4 regions of the Lysinibacillus sp. FSL M8-0216 genome follow, and region 1 is predicted to be linked to each of the others. Evidence: riboswitches for the same ligand, from Rfam matches in the RefSeq annotation. Region 1 holds a riboswitch; each other region holds the start of a gene.
The links. Region 1 has a riboswitch for cobalamin ahead of MKX57_RS02505 (ABC transporter substrate-binding protein). Riboswitches for the same ligand answer to the same signal wherever they lie in the genome.
Positions count from the first base shown of each region.

Region 1 (3,184 bases):
CTTCGTATTCGACGACTAAAAGATAAATTAGGTGTGAAAGCCGTTCCATCTGGTGAGGTTGAGTTTGATGGAGCACTCGCTTATGTAGTTGGTGATCAAAATAAAGGGATTTATTATATGCTGGAGGCGCTTAATTTATCAAGAATTTGTAATGCTGTGGCATCCATTGGTATTATGCGCCGTGGCTTCTTAGAGGCGAAGCATTATGTGTCAAATCGATATACCTTTGGTAAACCTTTAACACAGTATCCTATGATCCAGGATACATTGGGTAAATATGCCGCTAAGCTGCATGTAGAAGTAGCCACGATTTTTGATCTTATTCAATTATACGATAAAGTGACAGGTGGTCAGGGAACAGAGCAAGACATCATCATGAACCGTTTATATATTGCCATTATGAAAAAGGAAACGGCAGAGCAGGCGGTCCATTATGCAAGTGAAGCAATTGAGCTACATGGCGGGAATGGCTATATTGAGGACTTTGTAACACCACGCTTACTGAGAGATGCGCAAGTGCTGACGGTATGGGAGGGTACGGCTAATATACTAGCTTTGGAGCTTATTCGCTTAGTGGATAAATACAGGGCACATGAATTGTTTGTTCAAGTGATGAGCAAGCGATTAGAAGTATTAACAGACCATTCATTAGTGAAAATCGTTCAAGAGCAATTGACTAAACTATCGGCAACCTTACAAATTTTTAGTACTCTCGATGAAGCGACAAAAACGTTTGAAGCAAAGGATGTTGCCAAAAAAATGGCTCAATTATATGAAAGTGTCATAGCCGTTGAGTGGGCACAAAAGTTTGGTGGGAAATATGATAAACTAGCGGATGTTTATTTAGAGCAAACTTGGTCATTACGAACGATCGGTGCTCCGATGAAAACCGTACAGTATTTTGCTGAAATCGTCTAATAACCTTTGGAGTCGCCTTGATATAGAGGCGACTTTTTTTAATTTCATGTATAATAAAATCAACTGAATATTATAAAGGTTCTTTACTTAAGTAAAGTGAAAAGGGAAATCGGTGTAATTCCGATGCGGTCCCGCCACTGTAAGTGTGAGTTTTTTCAAATGATGCCACTGAAGATTTCGGGAAGGCTTGAAAAAACGTACTGAGCACAAGCCAGGAGACCTGCCTTTATAGCATAGACATGACAGCCTACGAGGATAGGATGGTGGATTTTGTATCAGTTTTTTGGTGCGATTTTGACCCCTCATCATTCGAAGATGAGGGGTCTTATTTTGATGGAGGAATACTTCTAACACATGAACGCACAAATCAACGAAGGAGGATTCACATGAAGAAATTTTGGAAAATAGGGGTATCGGCATTTTTAACGATAGGGTTGCTAGCAGCTTGTGGACAAGAGGCGCAAAAAGACAATTCCACACCTACAGAAGAGCAAACACAACAAGAAACATCTAAGGCGGAAGAAGCAACATTCCCTATGACTATAACGGATGCTATTGGGAAGGATATTACACTAGAGGCTCCTCCTAAGAAAATAGTGTCACTTATTCCAAGTAATACAGAAATATTGTTTGGCCTAGGTTTAAAGGATGAAATCGTAGGGGTTACAGACAACGACGATTATCCACCAGAGGTAGTTGAAAAGGATAAGGTTGGTGGCATGGAGTACAATATTGAACAAATTATTGCCTTAAAGCCAGATATCGTTTTTGCACATGAATCTAGCATGTCTCTTTCGGAATCAGCCATAGCACAGCTAGAATCTGCGGGCGTGAAAGTATTTGTTGTAAAAAATGCCCAAGATTTTAATGAAACCTATACAACGATTGAACAGCTTGGGCGTGCTACAGGGAAATTACCAGAAGCTGAAAAAATCATTGCTGACATGAAGGCGAAAGTGGAAGAGGTTCAGGGGAAAGTGAACGACGTTGAACCTAAGAACGTTTTTGTAGAAGCCTCTGATGAACCTAATATTTATACAGCTGGTCAAGGCACATTTATGAACGCAATGCTGGAGATGATCCATGCAAAAAATGTAGCAGCAGACGGTGATAATTGGTATGAAATTGGTGCAGAAAAAATTATCACAAAAAATCCAGATGTCATCGTGGTGACATATAGTTATGTACCTGATATTTTAACAAAAATACCAAAGCGTGCTGGTTTCGATACAATTAATGCAGTAAAAAATAATGCTATTGTGCAAGTAGATGAAAGCACAACAAGCCGTCAGGGACCACGTTTAGCGGATGGCCTTGAGGAATTAGCAAAAGCTATCTACCCTGAGGTATTTAAGTGAAAAAAATAGCAACAGCCTATGTATTAACATGTACGCTTCTTATCATTAGCATCTGGTGTGGCGTAGCTATAGGCTCTGTTCATATTCCGATAGAAGTGCTGTGGAATCAGTCAGTTGATGAAACAGCTGCCAATATCTTTTGGAAAATTCGGTTGCCCCGTGTGCTTTTAGCGGGGCTAGTAGGAGCTTCTCTCGCCATTGCGGGAGCGGCTTTCCAAGGCTTGCTCAAAAATCCATTAGCAGATCCATATACATTAGGTATTTCATCTGGTGCTTCTGTCGGCGCAGTCATGACAATTTTTTTTAATATTTCTATACCTGTTGTAGGCTTGTATGCCTTACCTACCTTTAGCATGATAGGCGCAATTATTACAATGGTGATTGTGATGAGCTTTGCTAGAGTAGTAGACCGTTCTTTAAAGATGGAAACACTGATTTTAACAGGAGTTATCTTTAGTTCATTTTTAGGATCGTTAATCTCGTTAATGATTGCTTTATCGGGAGAGGAGCTACGCCAAGTAATCGGCTGGCTACTCGGTTCTGTTTCTATGCGTGGTTGGCCATATGTTCAAATGATTATTCCATTTGTCATTGTTGGTTCCCTTATGCTGTGGACTCAGAGACGTGAGCTTAATGTTCTGTTATATGGGGAAGAAAGAGCGAAGCATTTAGGTGTCAATGTAAAGAAAAGTAAGTATTTGATTTTAGTAGGTGGCTCCATGCTAACTGGAGCAGCAGTTGCTGTTTCAGGCACAATTGGCTTTGTAGGGTTAGTTGTACCACATATGACAAGAATGATTTGGGGCTCTGATCACCGTCATTTACTCCCATTATCATTTTTTAATGGGGCAACATTACTTATTATTTGTGATTTAGTTGCAAGAACCATCATCTTGCCAAGGGAACTG
Region 1 is NZ_CP152007.1:521,607-524,790, forward strand. It holds gene MKX57_RS02500 (acyl-CoA dehydrogenase family protein) at 1-918, shown strand, start outside; cobalamin riboswitch at 978-1,161, shown strand; gene MKX57_RS02505 (ABC transporter substrate-binding protein) at 1,305-2,276, shown strand; gene MKX57_RS02510 (iron ABC transporter permease) at 2,273-3,184, shown strand, end outside.

Region 2 (3,184 bases), 2.0 Mb from region 1:
CGGTGAGATTCTATTTCAAGGGGTTAATCTTTATGATGCCACTAGCCAACAAAAAAAAATGATACGGAGAGATTTACAAGCAGTCTTTCAAAATAGCTATCATTCATTAAATCCAAAGCAGACCATTTTTCAAATTTTAGAGGAACCGTACCTAAATTTCGAGCATTATAGCTCAGCTGAGAGACATTATAAGGTAAAGGAATTACTTGATCATGTAGAGTTAGACAAATCTATTACCGAAAAGTATCCCTCCCAGCTTAGCGGAGGACAACAACAGCGTGTTAACATTGCAAGAGCGCTTGCCTTACACCCAAAATTAATTGTTTTAGATGAAGCCATTAGTAGTTTAGATATGATTTTGCAAAAACATATCATTCAATTACTACAGACACTACAAAAGGATTTGCAACTTGCATACATTTTCATTTCTCATGACCTACAGGCTACACGCTTTATTTCAGATCGCATCCTTGTCATGCAAAATGGTCAGCTAGTAGAGGAAAGTATGAAAGGTGAACCATTTAAGCATTCCGCATCACTTGAGCTATACAACGCGATTTTACCCACTCACCCTCGCGAAAGAATTCACAAGAATACTTTAGAATGAACTGGAATGTCTTTGCGAAGAAAGTCCTTATTAAAATTCTTACATTGTTATTTGGAAAGCTTCGTAAAGGAGCTTTCGAACCCCCATATTTTACCCTCTAGGTTGTTTAAGAGAGCGACCATCCTCTGTTCCATATTATTCGGAAGTTCTTCCTTACTGAAATAAGTGAGGCTTAAGCTCTCACCATCTTTCATTTCCAATACACCCCTTACATGTTTAGCCCTATACAGGTGAATGACTGTATGGATTTCATCGCCATTCGGATAACAGTAGTAATAATCAGGTCCTGAAAAAACACCGATAAAATCAAACTCTGTAGCCACGAGTCCAGTTTCCTCATAAAGTTCACGAGCAGCAACCTGCTCTAATGTTTCGTTTATTTCCATTGAGCCGCCAGGTAATCCCCAATCCAACGAATCTGAACGATGTTGAAAGAGTATCTTCTTATCATCATTAACAACAAGAACTGTCGAACCGACGCTTATAATCGGTCTATTACCGATAAGCTTTCTTAATTCTGTTATATAGCCCATCCCGTCACTCCACGTTTCATCGTTATGCAAAATAATTCGCTTTTTTAAAGTAGACTTCATAAATATAGCTTCATTGGGATTGATTAACAATCTTTTTTTGAGCGAAATAATGCTTAAATATGCAGAATAGTTCGTCAAAAATGAAAAATAGCTTTTTATAATCAGTCTTTTCTGAATTTTACCTATATTGATTGTTTGGAAACCTCTATGTTAAGGTAAAAAGACAAATTGAATATGCTAAATTTTGGTGGTTCAAATGGGTTTGATTCCATTTGATTAAAAGGGAAGTTGGTGTGAGTCCAACACTGTCCCGCAACTGTATGTAGGAGTTCCATAACGTGGCCACTGTTTTGTTCATCAAAACGGGAAGGTGTTATAGGAATGTTGATGATAAGTCAGGAGACCTGCCGCTAAATAAGCATCAATTGACCTACGAGGATAGGGAGGTGTTAGCTACTGTATGGTGATTGTGAATGGATGTAAGTTCACTGTTTTTTGTTCTGTCATACTTTTGTAGATTAACAACTTCTAAAGGGGTAGAAGTTGTTTTTTTGTTGTTCTTTCGAGTTTGAATGGTAACGCTTACAAGAATGATTAAACAAAGGGGTTGTAATTCATGGAGTTAACGTATTCACCAGGTCTTGATGGAGTTATTGCTGCGGAAACAAAACTGTCTTTCTTAGACGTAGTAGGAAGCCAAATTGTTATACGGGGCTATGATTTGATTGAACTATCTCAGCGATATTCCTATTTAGATATTGTCCATTTATTATTGCACGGAAACCTACCAACTACTGAGCAACAAGCTGACTTACAAGATAAATTGAAAGAAAACTATCACGTTCCACAAGAGCTTTTTCAAATTTTCAACTTATTACCAAATGGGACACATGCTATGGACGGCCTTAGAACTGGAATTTCAGCGTTAGCAGGGTATGATCAGCACATCAATGATCGTTCGACTGAAAAGAATGTAACACGAGCATATCGACTTTTAGGCGGAATGCCCAATATCGTTGCGAATAGCTACCGTGTATTAAATGGTCAAGAGGTAGTAGAACCGGATAGTGAGCTTTCATATAGTGCTAATTTTTATTACATGATTACTGGAAGAAAACCAACACCATTAGAAGAGGAAATTTTTGACCAATCACTTGTTTTATATAGTGAACATGAAATGCCGAATTCGACCTTTGCTGCTCGTGTTATTGCCTCCACACAATCCGATCTGTATGGTGCTCTAACTGGTGCTGTCGCATCATTGAAAGGAAATTTGCATGGTGGGGCGAACGAGGCAGTCATGTATATGCTGCTTGAAGCTAAGACAGTGGAAGGCTTTGAAGCGATGCTGAAAAACAAGCTCAAAAATAAAGAGAAAATAATGGGCTTTGGCCATCGTGTCTATATGAAAAAAATGGACCCAAGAGCGCAGATCATGAAAGAAGCTTTGTATAAATTATGCTTGGAGCAAGGGGATGACCGCTTATATCACATGTGTGAAGCTGGTGAAAAAGTGATGGTGGAGGAAAAAGGCTTGTATCCAAATTTAGATTATTATGCTGCGCCAGTGTACTACATGCTGGGCTTACCAATTGAATTATATACGCCTATTTTCTTTGGCTCTCGAACGATTGGTTTATGTGCACATGTGATCGAACAACATGACAATAATCGATTATTTAGACCTCGTGTTCATTATATAGGCGAGCGTCATAACCTTGAAGAATTGTCGGTATAATCAAGTTTTAACAACTCGCCATAGAGCTGATGGACATTCTGACCAATGCCCATCAGCATACTAGTATATCAAATTCATACCTTGAAAGGAAGATATAGATGATTAAAACGAATGAAAAAACGATGACAGACCAGCTTCTTGTTGATATTGCGGATTACGTATTAAACACAAAGATTACGAGCGAAGAAGCTTACGAAACGGCTCGATATGTTTTATTGGATACGTTAGGTTGTGGCATTTTAGCTTTACAATATCCTGAATGTACAAAACTTCTGGGTCCTGTAGTACCAGGTACAGTCGTTCCAA
Region 2 is NZ_CP152007.1:2,534,235-2,537,418, reverse strand. It holds gene MKX57_RS12390 (dipeptide/oligopeptide/nickel ABC transporter ATP-binding protein) at 1-607, shown strand, start outside; gene MKX57_RS12385 (NUDIX hydrolase) at 655-1,140, opposite strand; cobalamin riboswitch at 1,372-1,567, shown strand; gene mmgD (citrate synthase) at 1,757-2,878, shown strand; gene MKX57_RS12375 (bifunctional 2-methylcitrate dehydratase/aconitate hydratase) at 2,977-3,184, shown strand, end outside.
Region 2: it holds a riboswitch for cobalamin, as region 1 does, so the genes downstream of both, mmgD (citrate synthase) here and MKX57_RS02505 (ABC transporter substrate-binding protein) in region 1, are expected to answer to the same signal.

Region 3 (3,184 bases), 850 kb from region 1:
ATAGTTTTGCAACTGGGATAACTCCACTTGCACGGTTTAATATTTCTTTAATTGGATCACCTAAAGGTCGTAAATCCGTTAAGTTGACCCCGACCCCTCCGCCTAGGCGTGATAGCTCTAAACAATAACCAATATTTTCAGCAATGCTATTCATAGAATCATCCATTGATAATTTAAAGCAACTGACTAATTCACCACGGGCTTTTTTCCCACTATTTAATGCAGTAGGTGTTGCAGGCTGATAGGCTTCCATCATCGCTTCAACAGAACTCTTTGCTAGTACAGTGTTTCCTTGTGCTAAGTACAGGGCAATAATGACAATACGGTCCTCATATTTTTCTAAGATTTCTTCACCATCACGACTTTTCATAGCATAGCTGTCATAAAATTTGCTTGCACTCATAAATGATGGGAAGCGGAAATTATAATCATATGCTTTTTTGTACAGCATCTTTATAAAATCCATCTCGTACATGTCGATAAAATCTTTCTCGTAGTAACCCTCATCCACTAAATAGCGGATTTTTTCCTCTATATCTATAAAATAACGTAAACGTACGTTGACATATTCTAAAAAGTAGCGGCGAGTAGCCTCACGGTCCTTTTCTAGCTCTAGTAGTCCCGTTGTACTATAACGATTCAGTACGTCATTATTAAGCTTTAAATAAGTTTTCATCCCATTACCCTCGTTTCATAAAACATTTGTATTGCTTCATAATCTGTTTGATTGCCACGCAAATCTAACTTCCTCACTAAGGGTACATGATAGGTAGTAGCAATTTTTTCCCCAGCAGCGCCAAAGACATGATGTCCGAAGTTACTATTGCCACTAGCAACTACTCCTTTACAAAAATCTCTATTTTTCTCTAAAAAACGTTGCACTTTTGCTGGAATGTCACCTAAGCCATCTGTATATGTAATTAAAAGATAAGGCTTATTCAAGCTTAATTCCTCAGAGAGTTCAATAGATTCTGCCCTTAATTTAGATACTACATTACGGACATTTCCTGTACGACTAGCGTAAACGATCATAGTGTAATCATCTCAATACGAGAAACAATTTCCTGAACCTCACCTATAAATGTTTCATCTACCTCTAAAACAGGCACACTTAAAAAACCTGCATCTATAATTGTTTGTTTAGCTTGTTCATCGTGATCAATATTAACAATTTCAGCTTCAAGTCCTGCTCGTTGTAATTCGGATTTTACCCAAAGGCATTTTGGACAGATTGTTTTCGTATAAAGTTTCATAGTAATCCCTCTTTTCATAAAATAAAAAAACTACCTCTTCTAGAGAGATAGCTTAAATGGAAACGTTAACATACTAAAAATACTGACGTTCCCATCTCTTAATCCCCGAAGAAATGATAAATTTGTTTTATATAGGCAGGTCTCCTGGCTTTGCTTCAATCTCTGATTTCCTTCCCATGCGAATGCACAGTGGTTACAATCATCGTCAGCTTCACAGTTGCGGGGACAGCGTCGGAATAGTACCGAACTTCCCTATTAAACTACATGTAGTAGTACCTACACAAAACGAACACAATATATTGTTTTTCGATAGTTTTAAGTGTACCATCCTTTATATAAAAAGTAAATCGAGAAATAAAAGTTCATCAATTTGAGACTATTCATATTTTCTGACATCACCTTGTAAGAACGAACTAAATTATAATCAACTAAAAATATAACCACGAATGCGATAGCATTATTTTATTAAAAAATAGGAACAAAAATAATAGTCGCTTATTTACCTAAAAACGTAGCCACCCTAGTAATTTTATACATAAAAAAGGCATCTTCCTTTACAGTAAAGATGCAATTATGTCTAAAACTATGAGTATGATGTAAATCTCGCATCCTACTCTATCCATCCTATCTTCGTAGATTTTTTATTGTACTAGTCTAAAGTAGGACTCCTCTCTTACGATGATGACACATTTTAGTAGTCGTCATAACATTACGAAGACTACTAAAATGTGCTCAACATACAGGTGAGAGGCAACCAACGGTTCTACACTTTTCAACTAATTTACAATGAATATGTACCTTTTCTAGTTATTCTATATTTATTTATAGTATAACATATCCAAGTTCATTCTCCGCCAGCTTGACTAGTCATATTCAAAATAGCTGATGAATTTTATATGACTCATCAGCTAACCATAAATTTAAAATCTTTCTATTGTTATATCCATGTTTATGCTTGAAGCAGCCTTAAAGCCTTCCGCAGCTGCAATCATTAAAGAAGAGGGACCACCCTTTTCCGTTTCACCAGCAATATATATTCCAGCCGCAGTTGTTCGTCCAGCACCATCAGTCATAATTGTTCCGTTTTCATCAACTTGACAATTTAGCTGTTTAGCAAATTTATTGGGACGATAAAAACTTGGCACAACAAAACCCCCCGCTCTTAAAATATTGTCACCTGTTTCTAATTCAACACTAGATAAGTTACCATCATCCCCATGTAAATCTTTAATAGTATTTGTATACGCCTTAATTTTCTTTTGTTCAAAATCATTTTGAATCTTCTTGGAAAGTTGATGACCATTCGTAAAAACAATTAAATCCTGTGACCAATTAAAAACCAATTTCGTCATATGACTAATATGCTCCTCGTTTTCTGCAATGATAGCCAATGGCTTGTCTCGCAGCTCCCAACCATCGCAATATGGACAGCTAAACAAACTTTTACCATAATATTGTCTGATTTGCGGGAGTGGAAATTCCTCTTGTATTCCAGTAGCTAACAGTATTTTTTCAGTTACATAAGTTTTATTTTCCGAAGTATTGACTAGAAATAAACCAGTTATATCATCTTTAATTATTTCTATGACGGTTTGATCCATCATTGTTATAGAAGTATAAGATTCTATATCTTTACTTGCGAGATTCTTAAATTCTTGTGGCTTTATCCCATCTCTTGTTAAAAAACCATGTGACTCCTGAGTTACACGATTTCGATTTGTTCCATTATCAACTAGTGCAACCTTTCTGCGCGCTCTTCCTAATGTTAAGGCAGCACTTAACCCAGCAGGGCCTCCACCTATAATCATACAATCGTATTGATTCATCATTATTTCCCTCCATATCACAATATATTACAGACCTTTAATATCTGTAATTAAGACAAAAGACATCGCTAATTATATGTATGATATCTTTTTCATTCCATTTGT
Region 3 is NZ_CP152007.1:1,367,217-1,370,400, reverse strand. It holds gene nrdE (class 1b ribonucleoside-diphosphate reductase subunit alpha) at 1-676, opposite strand, end outside; gene nrdI (class Ib ribonucleoside-diphosphate reductase assembly flavoprotein NrdI) at 673-1,032, opposite strand; gene MKX57_RS06425 (glutaredoxin) at 1,029-1,253, opposite strand; cobalamin riboswitch at 1,370-1,548, opposite strand; gene MKX57_RS06420 (NAD(P)/FAD-dependent oxidoreductase) at 2,174-3,079, opposite strand.
Region 3: it holds a riboswitch for cobalamin, as region 1 does, so the genes downstream of both, MKX57_RS06425 (glutaredoxin) here and MKX57_RS02505 (ABC transporter substrate-binding protein) in region 1, are expected to answer to the same signal.

Region 4 (3,184 bases), 2.0 Mb from region 1:
AAATCGTAATGCTTGGCGAAAGAAACAATTGTCGAATGAAGACTATGAAGCATTTATTGAACTGGAAACAAAGCGCTGGATTCACTTGCAGGAGGATCTTGATATGGATGTACTAGTTCATGGAGAATTTGAACGGACAGACATGGTTGAATATTTCGGTGAGAAATTGACGGGCTTTGCCTTTACTGAAAAAGCATGGGTTGTTTCGTATGGCTCTCGCTGTGTGAAGCCTCCAATTATTTATGGAGATGTTGCATGGTCTTCAGCCATTACCGTGAAAGAGTCTGCGTATGCCCAAAGCTTAACGAAGCGCTTTGTAAAAGGGATGCTGACAGGGCCAGTGACCATTTTAAATTGGTCCTTTGTACGCGATGATATTTCTCGAAAAGATGTGGCTTATCAAATTGCATTAGCACTTCGCAGGGAAGTGGAAGCACTAGAAGCGGCTGGCATCTCCATTATTCAAGTGGATGAACCAGCACTCCGTGAAGGGTTACCTCTTCGTAAAGAAGAATGGGGGGCTTACTTAGACTGGGCGGTCAATGCCTTCAAGCTTGCTACATCAAGTGTTAAGGATGAAACACAAATTCATACACATATGTGTTACTGCGAATTTAACGATTTCATAGAACCCATTAGCGCGCTAGATGCAGATGTGATTTCTATTGAAACATCACGTAGCCATGGAGAGCTAATTTCTTCCCTTCAAGTAAATCCTTATACAAAAGGAATCGGATTAGGTGTTTACGATATTCATAGCCCACGTGTGCCGAGTGAAGGCGAAATGTTAGCCATTATGAAAGATAGTTTACAAGTTCTAGACAAACATCAATTTTGGGTTAATCCTGACTGTGGCTTAAAAACAAGGAAAGAGCCAGAAACAATCGCGGCTTTAGCTAATATGGTAGGTGCTACTAAAATATTGCGTCAGGAGGTGAAGGAATCTATATCAAGATAACGAAAACAATATAATAAAAGGAGTTAAAGAAAGATCAGGTCATCTACCTGGTCTTTTTGTATAGAGGTTTTATTATATTCAGAAAATAAAATTGACGTGAACATTTCAGCATGTTATGTTTATTACTAATTTCAAATATTGCATTACAAGTTTGAATGAAAGTATTTTTCATTCAATTAAAAGGAAAATGGGTGTAAATCCCATGCTGTCCCGCAGCTGTAAATGAGGAGTTTTGTTTCGATTACCACTAAGTTCTTTCTTGGTAAGGTGAAGCAAAATGATGAATCATAAGCCAGAATGCCTGCTTGTAAGAAGATTCATTGATGATCTACGAAAGATAGGGAGATGGATGGAAGCTTACGTATTTGTAGGTTTATCTGTCCTTATTCTTGTGGAATAAGGTTTTTTTATGCCTTCTTTCTATTCAATTTGTAGATATGAACAGGGAATAGAGATAGGAGACAAAAAATGAGATGGACGAAGTATTTACTGCCTTTCCTGCTTGTTTTGACCTTGAGCTTTCTTGCAGGTTGTACAAGCTCAGAAAAGGACAAAGGAAATTCAGCACCAACAGAACAAACAGATGAAAAAATGATTACGATTGGATGGCCATTAGATGTAGGGCCATTAAATCCCCATACATATTTACCAAATCAGATGACTGCTCAAGCCATGGTTTATGAATCTTTAGTGGCGTATAACGATGATGGCACAATTACACCAAAGCTAGCAGAAAGCTGGGACATCTCAGAGGATAAAACTGCTTATACGTTTCATTTACGCAAGGATGTTAACTATTCGGATGGGACTGCCTTTAATGCTGATAATGTGATTCGCAATTTTGATGCAGTATTAGCGAATCGTGACATGCATTCTTGGATGGGTATGGTCAACCATATTAAAGAGGTCGTCAAAGTAGATGAATCAACAATACGTTTGCAATTAGATGAACCATATTACCCTGTGTTAAACGAATTAGCCTTTGTCAGACCTTTCCGTTTTTTAGGGGATAATGGCTTTCCAGACGGTGATGCGACAAATGATTCCATTCAATCAGCTATTGGCACAGGACCATGGGTATTAACAGACTATAAAAAAGATGAATATGCATTATTTAGCCGTAACGAACATTATTGGGGTGAAAAACCTCTCGTAGATAAAATAAAGGTTAAGATCATTCCAGATTCGGAATCCCTTTCGTTAGCCTTTGAAAATGAAGAATTAGATGTCATTTATGGTCGAGGGATTATTAGTTTATATAACTATACGTACTTAAGAGATAGTGGCAAATATAAAACAGCTACATCTGAGCCGCTGTCTACGAAAGCATTACTGTTCAATACTCAGTCAGGACCGTTAGCTGAGCTAAAGGTTCGACAAGCTATTCAATATGCTATCAATAAAGAACAAATGGTAGACAATATTACACATGGTACAGAAAAAGTGGCAAACACGCTATTCTGGAATGCCATTCCTTATGCCAATATTGATTTAGCGCCCATTATATATAATCCTGAAAAAGCGAAGAAATTGCTAGATGAAGCGGGCTGGACGCTACAGAAGGGTGAAAAAATTCGTTCGAAAAATGGTCAACCCCTTACATTAGATTTAATCTATATTGCTACTGATGCCATTCAAAAACCTATGGCGGAGTTAATGCAAGGCGAGCTAGCAAAAATAGGGATACAGTTAAATATTGAAGGGGCAGATGTTATGGTTGGTCTGCAAAAATTAATGGATGATCAGGTTGATATTAACTTCTGGCGAACAAATGGACCGCCGACTGATCCACATAGCTTTGCAAATGAATCAGCTACGCCAAATGCTAGTGGTGTATATGAAGCAAAATTAGGCTTACCAAATGCTAAGGAGATCGATACAAACATACATCAATTATTAGTCGGTACCGATGAAGAGGAACGCGTGCAGCTATATTCGGATATTTTAACAATGTTCCACGATCAAGCATTATTCTATCCAATATCGTACGAAACAAATAATGTTATTTATCAACCATATATGAAGGATTTTGCACCACGTGCTTCTGAGTATGACATTCCATATGCGCAAATGGATAAAGAAAACTAAGTATGAAAGAGAGAGTGTGTCGAAATAGGGCAACTCTCTTTTTATCATCGGATGAAATAGGAAGTGACGGCATGTACGAATCGACTTGGATGTTTTGTGTAAAAAGAATTCTCACTCTACCATTTGTATTAGTAGGCG
Region 4 is NZ_CP152007.1:2,540,106-2,543,289, reverse strand. It holds gene metE (5-methyltetrahydropteroyltriglutamate--homocysteine S-methyltransferase) at 1-958, shown strand, start outside; cobalamin riboswitch at 1,089-1,282, shown strand; gene nikA (nickel ABC transporter substrate-binding protein) at 1,427-3,046, shown strand; gene nikB (nickel ABC transporter permease) at 3,118-3,184, shown strand, end outside.
Region 4: it holds a riboswitch for cobalamin, as region 1 does, so the genes downstream of both, nikA (nickel ABC transporter substrate-binding protein) here and MKX57_RS02505 (ABC transporter substrate-binding protein) in region 1, are expected to answer to the same signal.